Linked DNA regions of Microbulbifer sp. A4B17. The protein of the gene in region 1 interacts with the protein of each later gene in a pairwise test. Links are inferred from orthologs where the notes say so. Each region holds a gene or a part of one and is shown on either strand. Other genes may lie near its edges.

Region 1 (4,105 bases):
TGCGCGCCTGTACAATTCTGCCTCTGGTTATACGCTGGATACTTTTTACGTGCTGGATGAAGCGGGCCAACCGCTACTGGACGAACCCCAGCGCCTAGCGCAGATTCGCGACACTCTACAGCAGGAATTGGCCCTGGTTGAGGACTACTCAAAGATCATTCAGCGACGTACGCCCCGCCGCCTTAAAATGTTTGAATTGAAGAGCCAGGCTCATCTCTCCACTGAGCCCGGCGATCATTACAGCACCCTGGAAATTACCAGTGCCGACAGACCCGGCTTGCTGGCCCGCATCGCGCGTATTTTTATTTCCCACGATCTGCGCCTGCACAATGCAAAAATTTCGACACTCGGCGAACGAGTCGAAGATATTTTTCACATTACCGATGCCGAGGGATCACCACTTACCGACATCGAGGCCAACGGCGCACTGGAAAAAGCCATTTGCCTGGAACTGAACAACCAAGACGCCTAACCGAAAAAACGCCCGAGGCCCGCTCACGACCATGAACCCAAATCTGGAACAGCTGCAGCCCTATCCATTTACCAAGCTGCAAGCCCTGAAAGAGGGCCTCCAAGCGGCGGACAAGCCGCATATTGCACTGTCCATCGGTGAGCCCAAGCATGCGCCACCGGAGTTTGTCAGTGCAGAGCTTGTTCGACACCTGGACAAGCTTGCCGCCTACCCACTGACCAAGGGAATAGAGCCCCTGCGGCAGGCGATCGCCAATTGGCTGAGCCAGCGTTTTCAGCTATCCAATGTGAGCGCAGATAGCCAGGTGCTGCCGGTGAACGGGACCCGGGAAGCACTTTTTGCATTCGCCCAGGCGACCGTTTCCGCAGGCAGCAAAGTCCTGATGCCCAATCCCTTCTACCAGATCTATGAGGGCGCGGCCCTTCTCGCCGGGGCGCAGCCGCACTTTATTAACTGTGTAGCAGAAAACCAATTCAAACCAGATTTCACCTCGGTGCCGGAATCGGTTTGGCAGCAATGCGAATTGCTTTACCTCTGCTCTCCCGGCAACCCCACCGGCGCTCTTCTCGAAGCTGAAGATTTTAAACAGCTGATAGAGAAGGCAGACCGCTACGATTTCACCATCGCCTCCGATGAATGTTATTCGGAGCTGTATTTTGACGAGTCATCACCGCCGGTAGGATTATTACAGGCCTGCGAGGAAATGGGGCGAACAGACTTTCGCCGCTGTGTAGTATTCCACAGCCTATCAAAGCGCTCGAACTTACCCGGGCTTCGCTCGGGCTTCGTCGCCGGTGATGCCGATCTGCTGCAAAAGTTTTTGCTCTATCGAACTTACCACGGCTGCGCCATGCCGCTGCCCAATCAATATGCTTCGATCGCAGCCTGGCAGGATGAGGAACACGTCCGCCAGAATCGCGCGCTTTACAGTGAAAAGTTTTCTTCAGTTCTCGAAATTCTCGACGGCTGCCTAGAGGTACAACAGCCACAGGCAAGCTTTTATCTATGGCCCAAGGTCGGGGATGGTGAGCGTTTTGCCAGGGAACTCTATGAGGCGCAAAATATCACGGTACTTCCCGGTGCATTTCTCGCCCGCGATAGCATCGGCTTGAACCCCGGTCGCGAGTATGTGCGTCTGGCACTGGTAGCGACACTGCAAGAGTGCATCGACGCAGCGCACCGTATAAAGGCATTTTGCAGGTAAGGCCAACTCACTCTTCAAGAACAACTGACAATTCGAGAACATACAGGAACCCCACGCCCAGGCATATCTTAACAATGGCAGTAAAAAATCTACTCAAACAAGAGCGCGTCACTTATATTTTGCAGCGCCTGGAGGAACTCTACCCGGAAACTCCCGTTCCTCTCGATCACAAAGACTCCTATACCCTGTTGGTTGCGGTACTCCTATCCGCTCAGTGCACCGATGAGCGTGTCAACCAGATAACCCCTGCGCTCTGGCAGCTGGCAGACAACCCCACGGATATGGCGCAGGTCCCGGTAGAAGAGATCCAAAAAGTCATTCGCCCCTGTGGCCTCTCCCCGCAAAAATCCAAAGCCATCAGCAAGCTCTCGCAGATCCTGATCAACGAATACCACGGCGAAGTGCCCGAGAATATGGCCGCGCTGGAGACCCTGCCCGGGGTCGGACACAAGACGGCGAGCGTGGTTATGTCACAGGCTTTTGGGCACCCGGCGTTTCCCGTCGATACCCACATTCACAGATTGGCCCAGCGCTGGGGCCTAACGAATGGCAAAAATGTCACCCAGACGGAAAAAGACCTGAAGCGGCTGTTCCCAAGAGACAAGTGGAATAAATTGCACCTGCAGATTATTTTCTACGGTCGCGAGTTCTGCTCTGCGCGGGGCTGCGATGGCACCGTCTGTGAAATCTGCACAACCTGCTACCCCAACCGTAAAAACCCCAAGAAAACCCAAAAGGCGTAACCGTGATTACTCTGTACGGCATTAAAAACTGTGACACCGTAAAAAAAGCCCGTAAATGGCTGGAGAAAAATGGAGTCGATTATCGCTTTCACGATTTTCGCGTAGACGGCATGGAAGATGTCCCCCTACAAGCATGGCTGGATAAATTTGGCTGGCAAGAGGTCCTAAATCGCCGCTCAACGAGCTGGCGTGAACTGAGCGATGAACAGAAAAACGAAATGGACAATGCACTCGCTTTAGATCTGGCCAGTGCAACCCCTACCTTAATCAAACGCCCGGTCACCACCACCTCAAAGGAAACCCTTTTCGGTTTTAAAGAGGCGACCTTCGAACAACTGCAAAGCTAGTCGAATTAGGAGATAACCACCATGAGCAATATTTACAGCATCGGTTTTGGTGTCGGCACCTGTAACAGCAAGGGCGACTGGCTGGAAGTTTACTACCCCAAACCCCTGTTTAAACCCAGCGCAGAAATCGCTAACGCAGTTACTAAAACTCTCGGCGTGGCAGAGGGAAATCACAGCCTGCCTCTGGACTCCACCCAGCTACAGAAATTAGCCGATGCTCTTCACAGTGCAGGCGCCGCTGACCAGGCGGAAATCCTGCAGCAGTTCGCCAATTCCCAAAGACCTCTCGCAGTAGTTATTTTGGCTACTGACGAAGCCCCGCAGTCAGTGCCCGAGGCCTACCTGAAGCTACATCTTCTCTCCCACCGCCTGGTAAAACCCCACGAGACCAAACTCGACGGTATTTTTGGCAAGCTGGTTAATGTCGCCTGGACCAATCAGGGAGCCATTGATCTTGAGGAATTACCGCAGCGACAACTGGATGCAAGACTCAAAGGTGAGTACCTGGATGTCTCCTGCGTGGATAAATTCCCCAAGATGACCAATTACGTAGTACCAGCTGGAGTTCGTATCGCCCACACCGCTCGAGTGCGCCTGGGCGCATACCTGGGGGAAGGCACCACTATCATGCACGAGGGCTTTGTTAACTTTAATGCTGGCACCGAAGGACCCGGCATGATTGAAGGCCGTATTTCCGCCGGGGTATTTGTCGGCGCCGGTTCTGATCTCGGTGGCAGCAGTTCTACCATGGGTACACTTTCCGGTGGCGGAAATATCGTTATCTCGGTAGGCGACAACTGCCTGCTCGGCGCTAATGCCGGTATCGGCATTCCCCTTGGCGACCGCTGCACTGTCGAGGCTGGGCTCTACATTACAGCTGGAACTAAAATCGCCCTGCTGGATGACAGCGGCAAGCTGGTAGAGTACATCAAGGCCAGAGATCTGGCCGGAAAATCCGATTTACTTTTCCGCCGCAACTCCACTAATGGTGCAGTGGAATGTCTCACCAACAAGAGTGCTATCGAGCTCAATGAAGCTCTACACAGCAATTAAAATTGCACGGTGCGGAACTTCAATTCCGCACCGCTGCGCCCCACCCCTTTAGCCGCCCCTTTGCGGCCCATCTCTCTATACAAGGAAAGCCCTAGTGACTCCCACTCTCCAACTCGCTTTCGACCTGATTCGCCGCCGCTCTGTCACCCCCGAAGATGCGGGGTGTATGGACCTTATGATCCAGCGCCTGGAAAAAATAGGATTCCAGGTAACAAAATTGCGCAGAGGTGACACCGATAATTTTTGGGCTGTGCGCGATGGCTCTAGTGAAGGCTCCCTACTCGCC
Region 2 (4,537 bases), 2.8 Mb from region 1 along the record:
GGCCAAACTGGCTGAAGTCGATATCCGGCATCTTGGCGATACCGATTCCACCGCCGACACCAACCGCGCCGCTTTCAGCTTTCTTCACCTGCTCACGGATGTAATTATGCAGATCGTCCTTGGAGACCCGGTTGCGCGGGCCGGTAGGCTTCACCTTATTCAAGGTAACACCCAACTCGCGGGCCAGTTTGCGCACGGCCGGGCCGGCGTAAACCTGGGCTGCTGCGGTGAGGTTGCGCTCCAGCTGATAGTCTTTCTGCGGCACTGCCGGGGGCTCAACAGACGCAGATGCCTGCTGTGGCGCGCTCTCGGCAGGCGCTGTCGCTGCAGGGGCTGCAGCGGGCGCGGCGGCGCCTGCGGCAACTACTTTCAACACGCCCAGGATGTCACCCGTGGAAACCTTATCGCCTTCTTTAACCGCGATAGAAACCACGGTACCGGCGCTGGGGGAAGGCACATCCATAGAGGCTTTATCACCTTCCACCACAATCAGGGAGTCGCCCTCTTCGACTACATCACCGGGCTGCACACTGATCTCGATAACATCAACCGCATCGGCACCACCCAGATCCGGGATCTGGATCGTTTCCTCTTTCGGCTCACCGCTCGGCGTTGCCGCAGGGGCTTCAGCCACAGGCTCTGCAACCGGTGCAGCTTCTTGCTTGGCAGGGGCCGCAGCGGGCTCCTCTGCCGGTGCTTCCGCCACATCGGTTTCGATCTCCCCAATCACATCGCCTTCGGAGACCTTATCGCCCTCTTGCACGCTGATGCTGAGGATTTTACCAGCCACCGGGGCCGGCACATCCATGGAGGCTTTATCGCCCTCCACCACAATCAGAGAATCCTCTTGCGCGACGGTATCACCGACGGCAACCGTAATTTCAATCACATCCACCTGATCGGCACCGCCGAGATCAGGCACTTTAATGACTTGTTTTGCCATAGGAGTTCTGCCTTCTCTTAGCTGATGCGCGGGTTAACTTTTTCGGCGTCGATATTGAGCTTCACGATTGCTTCCGCAACCTCTTTAGCATCAATAACACCCTGCTTGGCCAAGCCGTTCAGTGCAGCGATTACCACGTAGTTGCGATCCACTTCGAAGAAGCGACGCAGCTGCTCGCGGCTGTCACTGCGGCCGAAACCATCGGTACCCAGGGTGGTCAGCTCACCGTCGATAAATTCGCGCAGTGGCTCCACATAGGAACGGATGTAGTCGGTGGAGGCGATAACCGGGGAGGTATTGCCTTCGAACTGCTCAGTGATCCAGGCTTTGCGCGGCTCGGCTTCCGGGTGCAGCATATTCCAGCGTGCCACGTCCTGGCCTTCACGGGCCGATTCCACAGCGGAGGTGAGGCTCCAGACATCGGAGGTCACACCGAACTGGTCGGCGAGGATATCCGCCGCTGCCAGCACTTCGCGCAAAATAGTACCGCCACCAATCAGCTGTACATGTTTCTTCGCCGCTTTGCCCTTAGCGCCTTTCTTGACGTTGGACTGCAACTTGTAGATACCGCGAATAATGCCCTCTTCCACGCCCTGAGGCATTTCCGGCTGCAGGTAGTTCTCGTTCTCGATGGTGATGTAGTAGAAGAGGTTCTTCTGCTCTTCGTACATTTCTTTCAAGCCGCGCTGCATAACCACTGCCAGCTCGTAACCATAGGCAGGATCATAGCTGCGGCAGTTGGGGATAGTGGAGGACAGTACGTGACTGTGGCCATCCTGGTGCTGCAGACCTTCACCATTCAAGGTGGTACGGCCGGCGGTAGCGCCGATCAGGAAGCCGCGCGCCTGCATATCGCCAGCGGCCCAGGCCAGGTCGCCGATACGCTGGAAGCCGAACATTGAGTAGTAGATATAGAAAGGCACCATCGGCACGCCGTGGTTGCTATAGGCCGTGGCCAACGCCATCCAGGTGGACATAGCACCCGCTTCGTTGATGCCCTCTTCCAGCACCTGGCCTTTCTTATCTTCCTTGTAATACATGATCTGGCCGTGATCCACCGGGGTGTAACGCTGCCCTTGGGAGGAATAGATACCCAACTGACGGAACAGACCTTCCATACCAAAGGTACGGGCTTCATCGGGAACAATCGGCGCGATGTTTTTGCCGATATTCTTGTCTTTCACCAACGCAGCAATCGCGCGAACAAATGCCATGGTGGTGGAGATTTCGCGCTCACCGGAGCCCTTGGTCAGTGCGCTGAACGCATCGAGGTCGGGGACTTCCAGTTTCGGGCACTCAACCGGGCGACGGGGAACCGGACCACCCAGGGCCTTGCGGCGCTCCGCCATATATTTCATTTCCGGGCTGTCCGGAGATGGGCGGTAGTAAGGAACTTCTTCCAGCTCTTTATCGGTGAGCGGAATGGCAAAGCGATCGCGGAAACGCTTGAGGGAATCCAGATCCAGCTTCTTCACAGAGTGGGTGTCCATCGCCGCTTCACCGGCGGAGCCCAAGCCGTAACCTTTAACGGTCTGGGCCAGGATCACGGTGGGCTGGCCTTTGTGGGCCATTGCCGCCGCGTAGGCTGCGTAAACTTTGTAGGGGTCGTGGCCGCCGCGATTGAGCTTCATAATCTCATCGTCGGACATATCCTTAACCAGCTCCAGCAACTCCGGGTATTTGCCGAAGAAATGCTCGCGGGTATAAGCGCCGCCGTTGGCCTTGAAGTTCTGCATCTCGCCATCGACCACTTCGTCCATGACTTTCTGCAACAGGCCCTTGTCATCTTTCTCCAGCAGCGGATCCCATAGGCGACCCCAGAGTACTTTGACAACATTCCAACCGGCACCGCGGAATACGCCTTCCAGCTCCTGCACGATCTTGCCGTTGCCGCGTACCGGGCCGTCCAGACGCTGCAGGTTACAGTTAACCACGAACACCAGGTTTTCCAGTTGCTCGCGGCCAGCCAGGGAGATTGCGCCCAGGGTTTCCGGCTCGTCACACTCACCGTCACCAAGGAAAGCCCACACTTTGCGATCGCCGCGCGGGGACAGGCCGCGGGCAGATAGGTAGCGCATAATGTGCGCCTGGTAAATTGCCTGGATCGGCCCCAATCCCATGGAAACTGTGGGGAACTGCCAGTATTCCGGCATCAGCCAGGGATGCGGGTAGGAAGACAGGCCATTGCCGTTCACTTCGCGGCGGAAATTGTCCAGCTGCTCTTCATCGAAACGCCCTTCCAGGTAGGAACGGGCATAAATGCCCGGTGCGCTGTGGCCCTGGAAGAAAATCAGGTCGCCGCGTTCCTCGCCTTCATTACCACGGAAGAAGTAGTTGAAGCCCACATCGTAGAGTGTGGCCGCAGAGGAGAAGCTGGAGATATGGCCGCCGAGGCCATCATTATTCTGGTTGGCACGTACCACCATCGCCAGGGCATTCCAGCGAATCAGGGAGCGAATTCGACGCTCCATAAACAGGTCGCCAGGCATACGCTTTTCCGCATTGGGCGGAATGGTATTGCGATAGGGAGTGGTGATTGCCGCAGGCAGCTGTACGCCTACATCGGTAGCGCGGTCAGACAACTGCTTCAGAAGGAAGGCTGCGCGTTCTTTGCCGCTGTAGCGGATAACCGCTTGCAGCGCATCCAGCCACTCCTGCGTTTCGAGGTTATCGGTATCTTCGTGCATCAAGTGCTCCTCGGCGAATTAGGCGACGTCGAGTCGGTCTATTTCTCAAAAATCGGTACGCGGGCAAACTACAGCGCAGGCAAAAAAAAGCTTCCTTTTTTTCTTGGTTCCGCCAATTCACCAACTTTGTTGGCGTAAATGCAAAGTTTGTGAATCTTTACTCGAATATGACGGAGAGGAAAGCGGCGCAATTGATTGCCGCAAGTGCCTAGTTTGACTGTGATTATCTGTTCCGGGGCCCGCGCAGACTGGCGGACAAAACCCCATCCCGGTTGTTAGCGGAAGGGATTGTAGTATTACTACAAAAAATTTTCCAGATAGGACGGTTAGTAACAAATAAAACAAAAGAGCAAAACAATTATTTGCCGTTTGGCCGTTTCACCGGAACATTTAGTGGATTTTTTGAGAAAACGAACTACAAAATCGAGTCTCAAATAAAGATATTGGTCACAGCTGAACCAGCTCCCCACCGGGCTGATATTCAGCGTAGACCAAGTAACGCAGGGAGCCGCCAGCGGCCAGGGCGTTGAATGGGTAACAGGTCACCAACAACAATCCGCGCTCGGCAAAGATGGGCAGGCGCTCGCGCTCACTATCCACAATCCGCATTTCCACAACCCGGTAAGTATGCCAGCGTCCGCGCTTGTCCTGCAGGTAAATGGAGGTACCCCGCCCGACATGCTCCAATCCCGCAAAGTGAGTATCTCGATGAGCGGCGATAACTGTAGTGCGAGACTCACCGGGACTGCCGGATCCAGACAAGAGGCCGGGTCCAAAGGCCAGCGCCTGCCCACTCCCCCCCGCCAGAACAACTAATGGCGACTGCCCTTCCAACTTTAACTTGGCCACTGGCCAGGTGTCCGCCCAGGGCCAGGGCTTTTGCAGAGCCCCGCCCTGTAGCTGTTCT

The links. Proteins that work in one complex are often made in the same cells at the same time.
Region 2: the proteins of nth (region 1) and aceE interact in binary tests that used the Escherichia coli proteins (3 or more experiments, as listed by UniProt). The link is inferred for Microbulbifer sp. A4B17 from one-to-one orthologs.

Annotation. Positions count from the first base shown.
Region 1 is NZ_CP029064.1:3,610,701-3,614,805, forward strand. The notes cover bases 755-3,584. They hold nth (endonuclease III), read left to right. Parts: upstream 755-1,750; coding sequence 1,751-2,419; downstream 2,420-3,584. Other genes in these bases: dapC (succinyldiaminopimelate transaminase), read left to right, coding at 755-1,676; BTJ40_RS15920 (ArsC family reductase), read left to right, coding at 2,422-2,766; dapD (2,3,4,5-tetrahydropyridine-2,6-dicarboxylate N-succinyltransferase), read left to right, coding at 2,788-3,584. In the rest of the region: BTJ40_RS15905 ([protein-PII] uridylyltransferase), read left to right, coding at 1-472; more of dapC, read left to right, coding at 504-754; more of dapD, read left to right, coding at 3,585-3,819; dapE (succinyl-diaminopimelate desuccinylase), read left to right, coding at 3,914-4,105. UniProt on the Escherichia coli protein: DNA repair enzyme that has both DNA N-glycosylase activity and AP-lyase activity. The DNA N-glycosylase activity releases various damaged pyrimidines from DNA by cleaving the N-glycosidic bond, leaving an AP (apurinic/apyrimidinic) site.
Region 2 is NZ_CP029064.1:834,468-839,004, reverse strand. What follows is about bases 761-4,022. They hold aceE (pyruvate dehydrogenase (acetyl-transferring), homodimeric type), read right to left. Parts: upstream 3,631-4,022; coding sequence 961-3,630; downstream 761-960. Other genes in these bases: aceF (dihydrolipoyllysine-residue acetyltransferase), read right to left, coding at 761-943. Outside these bases: more of aceF, read right to left, coding at 1-760; BTJ40_RS03795 (class GN sortase), read right to left, coding at 4,078-4,537. UniProt on the Escherichia coli protein: Component of the pyruvate dehydrogenase (PDH) complex, that catalyzes the overall conversion of pyruvate to acetyl-CoA and CO(2).